DNA from 2 places in the Candidatus Symbiobacter mobilis CR genome. Region 2 is predicted to be linked to the other one. Evidence: predicted binding sites of a transcription regulator. Region 2 holds the regulator's gene; the other holds the start of a gene.

Region 1 (7,694 bases), 320 kb from region 2:
GCAGCGTACGCAGCCGGGCAAACAGCTTTTGGCGAAAACTACGTGCAGGAAGCGGTGCAAAAAATCACCCTGCTCCGCCACCTTCCCTTGGAATGGCATTGCATCGGTCCAATCCAGAGCAACAAAACCCGACTCGTTGCCGAGCACTTCGACTGGGTGCAATCGATCGACCGAATGCAGATCGCGCAGCGCCTCAGCCAGCAACGCCCTGCGCAGAGGGACGTTTTGCAGGTGTGCATCCAGGTCAATATTGACGGGGGGCCGACCAAATCTGGCGTGGCGCCTGCCGATGTGCCTGCGTTGGCGCGGGAGATTGCGGCGCTCCCCCGTCTGCGATTGCGCGGGCTAATGTGCATTCCCGACCCCGTCGACGATGCCACCGGGCAGGTGGCCGTTTTTGCCCGGGCCACGGCGCTGTGGGAATCCCTACGTGCGCAGGGGTGGGAGCTAGATACCTTATCGATGGGTATGAGCGCAGACCTCGACGCAGCCATCGCCGCAGGGAGCACGATGGTTCGCGTCGGCAGCGCAATTTTTGGCTACCGTACACCCAAGCCACCCGCTGTCCCACCTTCCCCATAGCGGTATTTGTGGGAGCGACGGCAGTCGCGATGCAGCGCCGGATGTGCAAAACCCGTTCCCCCTGCAAACGCCACCCCCTTAACCGTCGAGCAGCGCCTGCATGGCCGCGCAGAGTTCATCGATGTCGTTGGGCTTGTGCAGCAGGGCGCGCGCTCCCGCAGCCAGCGCATCGCGTTCAATGTCCGGGCTGACATAGCCCGAAGCCAGCGCCACCGGCAAAGCGGGCCGGATGCGCAGGGCGTCGCGAATCAGCTCCACCCCGCTGTAGCCGGGCATGTTGAAGTCGGTGACAAGCAAATCGACGTGGTTGCTGTCGTCGCCGAGCGCAACGAGGGCATCCTTGGGGTCGCCGTAGGTGGTCACGATGTACCCCCGCCTACGCAACGCACGCTGTACCAAAAAGACGAGCGCCTCATCGTCGTCGACGTACATCACCCGGTGCCCCGTGCGGCGCGCTGCTGACGCCGTCGCCACGGCAGGAGCTTGCGCAACAGGCGCCTGCGCACACAACGGAAAGCGCAGCACGAACTCACTGCCTTCCCCCGGCGCGCTGCGCACCGCGATGTTGCCGGAATGCGATTGCATGATGCCGTGAACGACGGACAGCCCCAGCCCTGTACCCTGACCGACCGGCTTGGTCGTAAAAAAGGGTTCGAAGATCCGCTGCAATGTCTCCGGATCGATCCCGCTGCCCGTATCACGCACCCGCAACAGCGCTTGCGGTGGCGATGCGCCATGGTCCGCTTCGAGTTCCACGGCGATGTACCCCGCGTGGTCGCCGATCGCGTGCATCGCATTCGTACACAGGTTCAGCAACGCTTGCTCGATTTGCGTCGCATCGGCCATCACCCACAAGGGTTCGGAGGAAATCGCCTGCCGAAGCTGGATATGCGGCGGCAAGGTCACGTGAAACAACCGCGCCGCATCTTGGACGATCCTGGCAAGCATCACGGAGCAACGGCGCGGGGGTTCGTGGCGGCTGAAGGTCAGAATCTGTCGCACCAAATCCCGCGCACGGCGAGCGGCGCGGTCGATCTCGGCCAGGCTCACGCCGACGGGGCCTTCGTTGCCTGCATCCTGCATCGCCAACGCGACATTGCCCAGAATCGCCGCGATGATGTTGTTGAAGTCGTGCGCGATACCGCCAGCCAAGGTACCAATGGCCTGCATCTTTTGCGACTCCAGCAACTGCGCCTCCAGCACTGCACGGCGGCGTTCCAGCTCCTTGCTCATGCGCAAATCGCGCAGAAACAGGGTGGCCACATCCGGATTGCGCTGGCGCGACACGCTCACTTCGACGGGCACCTGCACCCCATCGAGGGTCCTTGCATCCATCTCGCCCAGACGCACGGTTTGCTCGACCTCCCCCTGGCGCAACGCCTGCGCTGCGGTGGGCAAAAAGACGTCCAGCCCACGCCCGATGGCCTGCGCAGCGCCACAGTCGAACAAGGACTGCGCAGCCGGGTTGCAGACCGAGATGCACAGCCGTTCGTCGACGCTGACGATGGCATCAAGGGAAGAATCGATGATCGCAGCCATCTGCGCCTGACTTTGGCCCAGCGCCTCATTGCGCTCGGTCAGCATCCGCTGGTTGGCCTGCAAAGCGCGGCGCTGCTCCAGCAAAGGACTTTGGTCGATGATGGCGCAGACAAGGCTGGGCTGCTCTGCGTCGTCGAAGCAGGCGATGTGCAGATCACCAGTGAAACGCCCGTCGATGCCGGACAGGAAGGTCAGCTCGTGCAGCACGCTGGCACCTTCCCTGCATGCGCATTCGATGCCTTGCTCGACTTGCGACGCCATGCCCGGTTCCACGAAAGGCAGCAGAAAGACCAGCGGCGGATCGCTTTCCAGCGGACGAAACAGCGCCAATGCCCGTGCGTTGTGCTGCAACACCTGCGTGCGCTCATCCACCACCATCAACGCCAGCGGCACATGCGCAAACAGGGTGGCAAAGCGTTCGGAGGCCGCTTCGGCGTCAGCCTGGCTGAACCGTAGCGCCTGGTTTTGGATGCGTAGCTCTGCCTGATACCTGCGCAGCTCATCGACAAGCCTGCCCGGGCGAACGGGGGTGGCGGATGCAGCGGAGCGTGCGCGGCGCAAGGGCTGGGGGCGCGCTGGGGAACGTCTGGTCACTGCGTTGGCTCCCAAGCACAGCATGCACCGATGCTGTATGTGTCATAAACAACTACAGAACGACGCAGAGCTACCGATAAAGACTTGGGGTCGTTTATCACCTTGGTCACCTTGCACACTACATGGGAGAAAAGCATGAATATCACCAACACCGCCGCAGTTCGCACGGCCACGACCGCAGCCCAAAGCAGCACTTCGGATGCCTTGCACATGCTGGTACTGCGCAAGGCGCTCGACGCGGAATCCAACGCTGCCGCAGCCATGCTCCAAACGCTGCCCCAACCCGCGCCATCGAACAACAATACCAATATGGGGACGGTAGTCAACACCTACGCATGAAACGTGGGGCGAGAGCGGGAACGCCAGCCCCACCACCATAGCAGGCAGCGCCACGCTGCCCAACCCAGCGCAATCCCCACGCAGTCTGCGGCCCAGTCCCGCCAATCTCCGTGCCTCCATCCGGTGAACGCCTGCGCGATTTCGATGCCCACGCCGAATAGCACCAATCCTGGTACGAGCCTGCTCAGTCCGCGTGGATAGGCCACCAGCCCCCAAAATGCCAGGGCTGCGAATCCGGCAGTGTGCTGCGCTTTGTCCCACCATCGCAGCACTTCGGGCACCTGGGGCGCTGGCGCAAGCGCCAACCACGACGCCATCGCGACCAGCCCCCAAAACAGCGCACGGGCGCACCAGCGGTGCGTCGAGGCCGTTTTCGTTCCGCACAACGACATTGGTGGTCTTTGCTGCATCATCGAAAAACTAATACCGGTTGGACACCACGCACTTCAGGGCGGTAAGCCGTGACCCCGGCCTGAAAGTCAGGGTTTCGGCGCCTCTTTGGGGGGGGTGCAAACCCCTTCCCAAAGTGTGCAGCCATACCGGCCTGCAGGCTGGTTCTGGATAGTTGCTGGTACTTGCGTGGCCAACGCCACGGGTTTTTCCATAGAAAATCGCCCGCGCATCCGGGTTCTGCGCAACCATGGGGTTGCTTGCCACGCTCTCCACATCGCACCCCATGGTTTGCTGCACCCTGTCTTGTTCCCTTTTTTCCTTTTTCTGAGGACTACACATGGCTAGCGTCAACAAGGTCATCCTGATTGGCAATCTCGGGCGCGACCCCGAGATTCGCTCCTTTTCCAACGGCGACCGGGTGGCCAACGTCACCATCGCGACTACTGAGCGCTGGCGCGACAAGCAAAGCAACGAGATGCGGGACCAGACCGAGTGGCACCGCCTGGTGTTCCACAGTCGGCTCGTCGACATCGTCGAACAATACCTGCGCAAAGGTTCGCAGGTATATGTGGAGGGCAGCCTGCGTACCCGCAAATGGACAGACAAGGATGGACAAGAGCGCAACACCGTGGAAATTCGCGTCGACCAGATGAAGATGCTGGGCAGCCGCAATGTTCCCAACGAAGAGGACGAGCCGGGATATGCCCGCAATTCTTCCCCTGCACCACGCCGTGACCCCGTCCCACAGACTGCCCCAGCTCCTCTTCCTGCTACTTCCACACCCCCGGCGGGAAGTAGTTTCGGCGGCATGGACGGCGACATGGACGACGACATTCCTTTTTAATGGGCATACCGGGGGTGGCTTGCCGACGGCGCGCAATGCAGGCTGACTATCACTTCGCCCCTGCACGGGCACGGTGGCGCGCCATTTCCACCCCCTGGTTGGCCAAGGCATCCGCACGTTCGTTGCCGGGGTGGTTGGAATGCCCACGCACCCAACGCCATTCGATGCGGTGCCCTCCTTCCCGTAGCAACTCGTCGATGCGATGCCACAAATCCTCGTTCTTGACCGGGGTGTTCTGCGCAGTGACCCAATTGCGCGCTTTCCATGCCGGCATCCATTCCGTGGCGCCTTTGAGCACGTATTGGCTATCGACATACAGGGTGACATGGCAGGGCTTGCGCAATGCGCGCAACGCCTCGATCACAGCAGTCATTTCCATGCGGTTGTTGGTGGTATGCACTTCGCCGCCGCACAGTTCCTTACGCTTATCCCCGTACTGCAACAACACACCCCAACCCCCCGTGCCAGGATTGCCCTTGCATGCGCCATCGGTGTAGATCTCCACTTCGGTCATCGAATCATTCCTTGGGATTCCTGGGAGCAGGGTTCCCGGCCTGCGGTTTGCACAGCGCGAACGCCGTTGCGGGAAACGGCACGCGCCCCAACAAGCGATACGGCGGGCTTCCACCCCGGCTGGAGCAGCGTCATGCCACGCACGCGCTTGACGGCGACCAGGCAATACACCGCGCCCAGGATCGGCCACCAGCGCTCTCCAGCCCGATCCATCCACGCCAGACGCCGCAACCACGACATGCTGGAACACATCGGTCGGTAGCAGCCAAAATGTTCGGCCCGTACCTCCAGGCTGAGTAACCCCAGCCAGTCGCGCAGGCGCAGAGAACCGATGAATTCCATTACCTCTGCGGAAGGGGCACGAGGCAACCACCGCCGCCTGGGCACACGCGCCTCGCGCAAGCCCCACAGGCTCACGGGGTTAAAGCCCGTGAGCACCGCCACCCCTTCAGGCACCAGCACCCGGGCCACTTCCCGCAACACCCCATGGGGGTCGGTGGCGCGTTCCAAGGTGTGAGGAAGGATCACCAAATCCAGGCTGTTTGCCGGAAAAGGCAGCGCAGCAAAGTCTGTGACCACATCGGGAATACGTTCGGACATCCGCTCAAGAATGCCCTCGGGAATACGATCAGAGCGATCAGAAACACCCGCCTGCAACGAGAGCTGCGAAACAGCCAGCCAGCGATGCGCCATGCGATTGGCGCGTAGCCCGTCGAGTTCCGGAAAACCCAATTGCAGCGCATGGAACCCGAAAGCGTTGGCCACAGCAGCATCCAACTGTGCCTGTTCCCACGCCAGAACATACTGCCCTGCAGGGGCCTGGAGCCAGTGTTGCATACCTATTGGGGCTTACGCAAAACCGCCCCAGCGTTGTAAACCCCACTTGCCGTACTGCTTTGTACTGTCTGCGTGGAGGTGCCAAGCTGGGACAATTTTGGGTACGTCCTACCTATAATTTTTTGGAGCATGAACCTGGTACCCATCCCCTGCCTTGCAGACAACTATGCTTGGATGCTGTGGGAGGACGGACGGGCCATCGTCGTGGACCCGGGAGACGCAGGCCCGGTGCAGCGTGCTGCGGACAGCCTGGGAGTGCGAATCGAATCGATTCTAGTCACGCACCACCATGCAGACCACACTGGTGGGGTACATGCTCTACGCAATGGCGGCGCTACGGTCCTCCGCGAAGGCGGTGTTGCAGTTACGGTATATGCCCCCCAAGAGCACATCGCTGGCCCCGTGGTGCCATGCCAAGATGGCACAGAACTTCTGCTGTTGGGCCTGCCCTGCCGCGTGCTGCACGTTCCAGGCCACACTGCCGGGCACGTGGCATACCTGCTTACTTCCCCTGCAGAACCACCGATCCTGTTTTGTGGTGATACCCTTTTCAGCGGAGGATGTGGTCGCCTGTTCGAGGGAACGGCCCAGCAGATGCTGGCATCGCTCTCGCGCTTGGCGCAGCTTCCAGAGGAAACCAGGGTCTGCTGTGCGCACGAGTACACCGAGGGCTGCCTGCGCTTTGCGCGTAGGGTCGAACCGGACAATATAGCGCTGCGGGACTACCAGGATCGGGTCCATGCCCTGCGCAGCCATGGCAAGCCGACCCTACCCTCGACGATCGGCCTGGAAAAGGCCGTCAACCCTTTTTTGCGTACCCACGTCGAATCCGTCCAACGCGCAGTGCGCGCCCAGGACCCCGATGCCACCGACCCGGTGGCCGTGTTCGCCGCACTGCGCAGATGGAAAGACCGATGCTGAATGCACTACGCCACTGGATCGTCGCAGCCACGCTGCTGCTGACTGGATGCGCCACCCTGGAATGGCCGTTGTCCATGCAACGCGATGTTCCTGCCCCTGTTTCCACAGCCATCCCTGCCGTGCCGACGGGGGCCACGGTGACCCCCGTCGATCCCCCACGGGCGACGGGGATTCGTCTCCAACCCTTACAGCCCTCCTTGCTGCGTGGTCAGGATGTCCATCCCCTGACCGCTCCCCAAGATCTGTGGGATCGCATCCGGCGTGGCTTTGCCATGCCCGATTTGGACACCGAGCTGGTGCGCGAACGCGAGCTGTGGTACAGCAGCCGACCCGATTACGTCGAGCGCATGGTCGAGCGCGGAAGCAAATACCTCTTCCACATCGTCGAAGAGCTGGAGTGCCGCAACATGCCGACCGAGTTGGCCCTGCTGCCCTTCGTGGAAAGTGCTTTCAACCCCCAGGCCATCTCCAGCGCGAAGGCAGCCGGGATGTGGCAATTCATGCCGGCTACGGGCCGCAATTTCGACTTGCGCCAAAACATGTTCCAGGACGACCGGCGGGATGTGCTGGCTTCTACCCGCGCTGCGCTGGACTACCTGCAAAAACTCTACGACATGTTTGGCGACTGGCACCTCGCCCTCGCCGCCTACAACTGGGGGGAAGGACGGGTAACCCGCGCCGTCACCCAGGCCCGTAAGGCGGGAGCCAGCGCCTCGTATGCCGATCTGCCGATGCCGATGGAAACGCGGATGTACGTCCCCAAGCTACAAGCCGTCAAAAACATCATCGCGGCCCCCGACGCCTTCCGCATCCGACTGCCATCGATTCCGAACCATCCGTACTTTCAGACGGTGGAGATTCGCCAAGACATCGACGTGGCTGTCGCTGCCTCGCTGGCGGAAATCTCGCTGGCAGAGTTTCGGTCGCTCAACCCCAGCAGCACCAAGCCTGTGCTCTTGGCGGCAGGTCATCCACAAATATTGCTGCCCTGGGACAAGGCCGAGCGTTTTCAGAGCAATCTGGAATCCTTCACCGGCGACCGTCTAGCGAGTTGGACGGCGTGGATCGCGCCCACCACGCTGACGGCGCGCGAAGCAGCCAAGCGGATAGGAATGGGCGAGGACGAGCTGCG
Region 2 (7,694 bases):
TGGGCGTCGGGATGCTCCAGCACGACCTCAGCGTCAGCCAGGCCGCCAACAGCTACATCCTGCTGGCCATTGGTGATGCATTGGTCGCCCAGATTCCCGGTTTGCTGATTTCGGTGGCGGCTGCGATGGTCGTTTCCCGCGTTGGCAAAGATCGCGACCTGAGCGGGCAGATCATCTCGCAGGTATTCATCTCCCCGCGCGCACTGGCCATCAGCGGGACGATCATGGGAGTGCTGGGGCTGATCCCCGGGATGCCCCACACCGTATTTCTGGCCGTGTCTTTCGTGCTGGGCTACGCTGCCTGGTTCCTCTCGCACAAGAAAGAACCCGTCGACGAAGCGCCCGCCACACCCGCCCCCGCTGCCGATACCGAAGCAAGCTGGGACGACTTGCAGCCCGTCGATCAGCTTGGGCTGGAGCTGGGATACCGCCTCATCGCGCTGGTCGACAGGAACCGCCACGGCGACCTGCTCACGCGCATCAAGGGGGTACGCCGCAAGTTTGCGCAGGAAGTCGGCTTTCTGCCCCCGCCGGTGCATGTGCGTGACAACCTCGAACTCAAGCCAAGCTGCTACCGCATCACCTCACGCGGGGTCATCGTCGGAGAAGGGGAAGCCTTCCCCGGGCAATTCCTGGCCATCAACCCCGGCGGCATCACCACCCCGCTCGTCGGCACCCCAACGACCGATCCCGCCTTCGGCCTACCGGCACACTGGATCGATGAATCGCAAAAGGAAGCCGCACAAATGGCCGGGTTTACCGTGGTTGATTCTGAGACTGTCATGGCCACCCATTTGTCACACTTGATGCAAGTGCACGCCGCAAAGTTACTGAGCCGCACCGAGACCCAGCAACTCGTCGAGCACGTCGCGAAACAAGCCCCCAAACTCATCGAAGAAGTGGTACCCAAAATGGTTCCCATCGCCGTATTCCAGAAGGTGTTGCAGCTTCTGCTCGAAGAGTCGGTGCATATCCGCGATATCCGCACGATCATCGAAACCCTGGCAGAACATGCAACCACCGTGAGCGACTCCATCGAACTCGCCCGCCGTGTGCGCATCGCCTTGTCCCCGGCGATCGTGCAGCAAATCTATGGCCCCGTCGACGAACTCAATGTGATCGCGATTGATCCCCCGCTGGAACGGCTGCTGGTACAAGCCCTGGGCAATCCATCCGGGCCTGGACAAGCACTCGACCCCGGCGTGGCCGATCTGCTTTCGCGCAAAGCCGCCGAAGTGGCCATGAGACAAGAAGAAATCGGCATCCCCGCCTGTTTGCTGGTTCCCGACGCCATCCGCAACGCGATTGCCCGGCTCGTTCGCCGCGTCGCTCCCCGCTTGCAGGTGCTCGGGCACAGCGAGATTCCTGATACCCACTCCATCCGTATTGGTCCAGTCCTCAAAGGTGCTGCATCATGAACATCCAACGATTCACCGCCCCCACCTCCCGCGAAGCATTGGCCAAGGCCCGCATGACCTTCGGGGAAGGCACGCTGATCCTCTCCAACCGCTCCACCGCAGAAGGCATCGAAGTCATCGCCACCGGCGAGGACACGCTTGCAGCGCTCGACCAGGCCGATGCGGCGCGCCGCAACACCCGTGCGGTATCGACCAAGCCCGCCGCGCCCATGGCTTCCACAACATCGGCAGCGTCGGCATCCTCCGCAGGCGCGGCAGGATCGGAAATCGGCGGGGTCCCCGTCGACGACGCGACGAAGCTGGCGATGAGCACGCTCTCCTTCCAAGACTATGTGCGCGAACGCATGCTGCGCCGCCGCCAGGAAAGCCTGCGTGCCCAGACCGCTCCCGCCACGACTGCCCTGTCGGAGCGTGCAGCAGACCAGTTGGAATCCCGCACGGATCGGCGCTTTGGGACGATCCACTTCGCGCCCCCAACGCCCACGCCCGCCAAAACCGCAGCGCCCGCCGTCCACACATCCCATGCCGCCCCTGCGGCCCCCGCCATGGTTTCCTCGTCCATGCCCGCTGGGCTGGTCGACGAGTTGCAGGCCATGAAGACGATGATCGAAGAACGCTTCAACACACTCACCTGGCTGGGGCAGGCACGCCAAAACCCCATCCATTCCAACCTCATGCTCAAGCTGCTGCGTTCGGGCTATTCGCCCACGCTGGCCCGCACGATCCTGGAACGCATGCCCGAGCACCTAGAGCCTTCCGAGGCCATGCGCTGGATCATCGACGTTCTCGTTCGCAACCTGCGCACCGACGCCGCAGCCCCTGCCCTGCACGAAAAAGGCGGATGCTTCGCGCTGATCGGCGCCACCGGCGTCGGCAAGACGACAACAGTCGCCAAGCTCGCCGGGCTATGCACGCAAGCCCACGGCCCCAACAGCGTCGGGCTGATCACCCTCGATACCTACCGCGTCGGCGCACATGAACAGCTCCGTACCTACGGCCGGATGCTTGGCGTCGTGGCCCACCTTGCGCACGACCGCGCCGCGCTCCAAGACTTGCTGGGCCTGCTTTCCAACAAAAAGATGGTGCTCATCGACACGACCGGCATCGCCCCCAACGACCCCCGCAAGCGCGACATGCTCGACATGCTCGACCTGCCAGAAGTCACCAGACTGCTCGTCCTCAATGCCGGAAGCCACGGCGACACCATCGACGACGTCGTCGCCTCGTTCAAATCCGGCGGATCGCAACAAACGATCCTCTCCAAAATCGACGAAGCCGCCAAGATCGGCCCCGCGCTTGATGCGTGCATCCGCCACCAGCTCCTGCTGCGCGGCGTAACGACAGGCCAGAAAGTGCCGCAGGACTGGGAGCGTGCGGACGCATCGAAGCTCACCGCCCTGTCGATGCGTGCGCCGAACAAGTCTGCCTACGATCCCAAAGCCGCCGAGCTGAACTTTTTCTTCTCGGAGGCCACCCCTCTTGCTGCAGGGAGGTTCCATGCTTGATGCCGAACTCCACCAAGCCAGCGGGCTATGGGGCCTGGCCCGCCCGCTGACCACGCGCTGCACGGCCATCGTGCGCCACAGCAACCCGGAGCCTCACGAATGGCCCCTGCTGTGGAGCCTGTGCCAAGCTTGGCGGGATATGGGTCTCGACGTGCTCGTCCTCGACGGGCTGAGCGTGGAAAGCCCGGACAACCCCGGGCTGGAGCAGCTATTGCACGATCGGCACCTGCCCCCCAACGCTGCGCCGGGGGATGGATGGGTCGTGCTGCCTGCCCAGACAGGGATCGCGACGATCTCGGAAGTTGGCATGTCGCTCGACGGGCTGGGGAGCCTGCTGGGCGACTATGGCGTCGTTGCCCTCTATACGGACATCGCCACCTGGCCCAAAACCTTCACTGCGTGCGGGCTGTCTCCCCTCGTGCCGCTCCATGCGCACTCCACCTCTACCGTTCATGCGTACCTGGCTGTGAAACACCTGCTGGTGCAGGCGCAATTGCGCCCCACAATTGCTAATATCGCGCCCATTGTTGCGCCCGTTGCACACGCCGCCTCCCGCCTGACCGATGCCTCCCTTTCCGCTATGAATGCCGTTGCGCCCACCGAAGCAGCCTTGCGCAATTTGCAGCGCTGCTCCCGCGAGTTCTTGGGGTTTGAACCCGACGCGCTGACGGTTCGCCTACCTGCGCATGGCGACTGTTCCCGGGATGACGTGTTGCGTCTGGCGCTGCTGATGCTGGAAAACAGCGTGGAACTGGGCAGTGCCCACGCCGCGTTGCTCCACTGACTGCACTGACTGCACTACAGCGGCCCTAGCTTGGCCGCAGCCATCCATTCCGCTCTGATGTACACCGCCAAGGGTCAGCTTGATCGCAACGCGTTGATCCACCAGTACCAGCCACTGGTGCGCAAACTTGCGTACCACATGATGGCCAAACTTCCTGCGAATGTGGAGATCGACGACCTCATCCAGGTGGGGTTGATCGGCTTGTCCGAAGCGCTCGCCCGCTTCGAATCCACCCAGGGCGTGCAATTCGAGACCTTTGCGACGCAACGCATTCGTGGAGCCATGCTCGACGAGCTACGCGAGTACGACTGGGTTTCACGCGGGACGCGCAAAAGCCAGCGGGACATTGAAGACGCGATGCGCCACGTCGAGCATCGTCTCGGCCGCATTCCCCTGGAAAGCGAAGTCGCCGAGGAAATGGGCATCACCTTGGCCCAGTACCAAAGCCTGCTCACCAAGGTGCGCGGGAGCCAGCTCCTCTACCTCGAAGACCTGCAAAGCAACGCGGACGACGAGGAAGGCTTTCTGGACCACCACGCCGGCGACCCCGAATCCGACCCCATCCGCATCCTGCGGGACCAACGCCTGCGCCAGGCCCTCGTCGCCGCAATCAAGGGTCTGCCCGAGCGCGAACAGCAGATCATGAGCATGTACTACGAGCAGGACATGAACCTCAAGGAAATCGCTGCCGTGCTCGACATCACCGAATCGCGGGTCTGCCAGCTCCACAGCCAATCCGTGGCGCGGCTGCGGACCAAATTGCGGTCGCACTGAGAAATTTTGGCTTTGTGCATTCTAGGGTTGAAACCGGGTTTTGAAGCGAGGGCTGGATAAACGCCTGTTTTGTGCAAAAGTTGGTTGAAAACCCAACCAGTCGGTTACACTGTTTTGTGCAAACTAAGGTTGGAACAAAACATGGCAGAAACGACAGGAACAGCTTCCACGCTGGCGGACTTCATTTGGAAAAACGCTGAATACCTTTGGGGGGACTTCAAGCACACGGACTTTGGCAAGATCATCCTGCCCTTCACGCTGCTTCGACGGCTGGAGTGCGTGCTGGAGCCAAGCCGTCAAGAGGTGCTGAACAGTCACGCCACATTCAGGGATTCGGGTATCCACCTGGATGTGATCTTGAGGCAGGCAACCCGATACCCTTTCTACAACACCTCCAAGTACGCGCTGGGGAACTTGGGCAGCGGCAAGACAGCACAGAACCTGCTCGACTACATCTCCCATTTCTCTGACAACGCCAGAGTCATTTTTGACCAGTTCGATTTCTCGAACACAGTCTCTCGCTTGAACAAGGCTGGCGTTCTCTACAAGATTTGCCAGAACTTCGCCAAAGTCGATTTGCACCCAAATGAAGTGCCAGATCGCGTGATGAGCAACCTCTATGAACACCTGATTCGCCGGTTTGGTGCTGAGGTGAATGAAGGTGCTGAGGATTTCATGACACCACGCGATGTGGTGCATCTGGCAACGTCCCTGCTGCTTGACCCTGACGATGCCTTCTTTGCATCGCACCCAGGTTTGATTCGCACCCTGTATGACCAGACATGCGGCACTGGCGGGTTCCTGTCAGATGCGATGAATCATGTTGCCGATCACAGCAGCCATTACAAGGTGCCACCTGTGCTGGTTCCTTACGGGCAAGAGTTGGAGCCTGAAACGCATGCAGTGTGCCTCACGGCCATGTTGCTTCGCACGCTGGAAACCGACCCAGGTCGAGATCTGTCGAAAAACATCAAACTGGGTTCAACACTCTCTGCTGACCACTTCAAAGGTGAGCGGTTTCATTACAGCGTCAGTAATCCCCCTTTCGGAAAAAAGTGGGAAAAAGATGCCGATGCCGTCAACCTGGAGCACAAGGAAAAGAAGTACGAAGGTCGCTTTGGGCCAGGCTTGCCGCGCATCAACGATGGTTCCATGCTGTTTTTGATGAACCTTGCGAGCAAGATGGAGTTGCCTGCCAACGGTGGTGGCAGAGCGGCCATTGTTCTTTCTGGATCGCCTTTGTTCAACGGAGGCGCGGGGTCTGGTGAATCTGAAATCCGCCGCTGGTTGCTGGAGAACGATCTGGTGGAAGCCATCGTGGCACTGCCCACGGAAATCTTCTTCCGCACGGGCATTGGCACCTACCTGTGGATTCTCTCGAACAAGAAGCCAGAAAACCGCAAAGGACGGGTGCAATTGATCAACGCAACGGGCCTGTGGACTGCTATCAAAAACGAAGGCAACAAGCGACGCATCATCAGTGATGAGCAACGCGCACAAATCCTGGAGATTTACGCAGCAGCCCAAGACGGCCCCATTAGCAAAATGCTGGACTACCGCACGTTCGGTTACCGCCGCATCACGGTGGAGCGGCCCTTGCGTATGCGGTTTGAAGCCAGTGACGAATGGGTGGCGAACTTCAACGCCATGACCAACGGTGCCCATGCTGAAGCGTTTACCAAAGTCAGAGGCAACTTTGACAGCTTACAAACCTTGTTTGCAGCGGCTGGCATCAAGAAAATGCCCAAGGGACACCTGAAAGAGTTGATGGCGGTCATAGGCATCAAAGACCCAGAGGCTCAGCCCATGCTCGATGAAAAGGGCAACGTGATGCCCGACAGCGACTTGCGGGATAACGAAAACGTTCCACTGGGCCAAGATATTCGGGACTACTTCGCAAAGGAAGTCCTTGCCCATGTGCCGGATGCCTGGATCGATGAAACCAAGCGGGACGAGAAGGACAAAAAGGTCGGCATCGTCGGCTACGAAATCAACTTCAACCGATTTTTTTATCAGTATGTGCCGCCACGCAAATTGACTGATATTGACGCTGATCTTAAAGCCGTGGAAGCTGAGATAGCTGACTTGTTGGGCGAGGTGACGGAATGAGCCATTACAAACCATATCCTGCGTACAAAGAATCCGGTGTTGAATGGATTGGACAGGTGCCAGAGCACTGGGGGGTTAAGCCTATTTATTCCGTTGCATCACTTAGAAATGGCTTCCCGTTTAAGGCTGAGCTATTTAGAAAAGAAGGGGCGAAGTCGAACAGAATCTTGCGAATCCGTGATATCAGCGGAGATGATGAGGCAATCTATTCTGATGAACCATCCCCAAAGATGGCTGAGATCAAAAGTGGTGATATCTTAATCGGTATGGATGGTGATTTTAATGTTCATCTCTGGGAGCGTGGAAATGCAAAACTAAATCAGCGAATGTGCGCTGTAAATGGAAATACAAATGAGATTTCTTATTTTCTAAGTCATTCCGTAGCGATTCCTCTCAAGATGGTCAATGATTTGGCCTATGCAACTACGGTTAAACACCTGTCATCCTACGAAGTATTGCATACACGCGTTCCGATTCCGCCACAGGAAGAGCTGAAATTCATCAATCAAACGCTCAACCGCGAAACCACCCGCATCGACACCCTCATTTCCAAGAAAACCCGCTTCATCGAACTCCTGAAAGAGAAGCGTCAGGCGCTGATCACTCAGGCTGTCACCAAGGGACTTGATCCCAATGTGAAGATGAAGGATTCAGGGGTGGAGTGGATTGGGGAGGTGCCTGAACATTGGCAAGTAGCAAGAATCAAAAGACATGCGAAGATTCGCACAGAACGCAGAAATGACATTTCCAGTGGCGTAATTTATATCGGACTTGAGGATGTTGAAAGCAAGTCTGGTAAATATAAGCCAATCAGTAGAAATTCTCGGCAATCAGAAGACTCAACAGTAGGGGTTTTTTATAAAGATGATGTCCTTTATAGCAAGCTTCGACCGTATTTGCGAAAATCGATTGTGACTAAGATGGATGGCACCTGCTCCACTGAGTTCTTGGTTCTAAAGACAAATAACACAAATCCTCGCTGGCTGAACCAGTGGTTACTCACGACAGAGGTAACACATCAAATTGAGGCGGGTTGCGAAGGAGCCAAAATGCCTCGCGCAGATTGGGAGCATGTCGCTTCTATTGAGATGCCCGCTCCGAATG

The links. The regulator FliA, encoded in region 2, starts transcription of late flagellar genes. The targets are predictions, from matches to a motif close to CTAAAGTTTNNNNNNNNNNNGCCGNTA.
Positions count from the first base shown of each region.
Region 1: a site for FliA is predicted at 2,768-2,794, ahead of CENROD_RS07215 (putative motility protein). Genes of this name have one in related genera too.

Region 1 covers NC_022576.1:1,753,642-1,761,335, forward strand. Annotated here, with positions in the region: gene CENROD_RS07205 (YggS family pyridoxal phosphate-dependent enzyme) at 1-582, shown strand, start outside; gene CENROD_RS07210 (hybrid sensor histidine kinase/response regulator) at 661-2,715, opposite strand; gene CENROD_RS07215 (putative motility protein) at 2,851-3,054, shown strand; gene CENROD_RS07220 (VanZ family protein) at 3,045-3,467, opposite strand; gene ssb (single-stranded DNA-binding protein) at 3,785-4,291, shown strand; gene rnhA (ribonuclease HI) at 4,341-4,805, opposite strand; gene CENROD_RS07235 (class I SAM-dependent methyltransferase) at 4,802-5,641, opposite strand; gene gloB (hydroxyacylglutathione hydrolase) at 5,771-6,562, shown strand; gene CENROD_RS07245 (transglycosylase SLT domain-containing protein) at 6,556-7,694, shown strand, end outside.
Region 2 covers NC_022576.1:1,431,101-1,438,794, forward strand. Annotated here, with positions in the region: gene flhA (flagellar biosynthesis protein FlhA) at 1-1,418, shown strand, start outside; gene flhF (flagellar biosynthesis GTPase FlhF) at 1,415-2,923, shown strand; gene CENROD_RS05890 (hypothetical protein) at 2,916-3,707, shown strand; gene CENROD_RS05895 (RNA polymerase sigma factor FliA) at 3,765-4,481, shown strand; gene CENROD_RS05900 (type I restriction-modification system subunit M) at 4,623-6,590, shown strand; gene CENROD_RS12460 (restriction endonuclease subunit S) at 6,587-7,694, shown strand, end outside.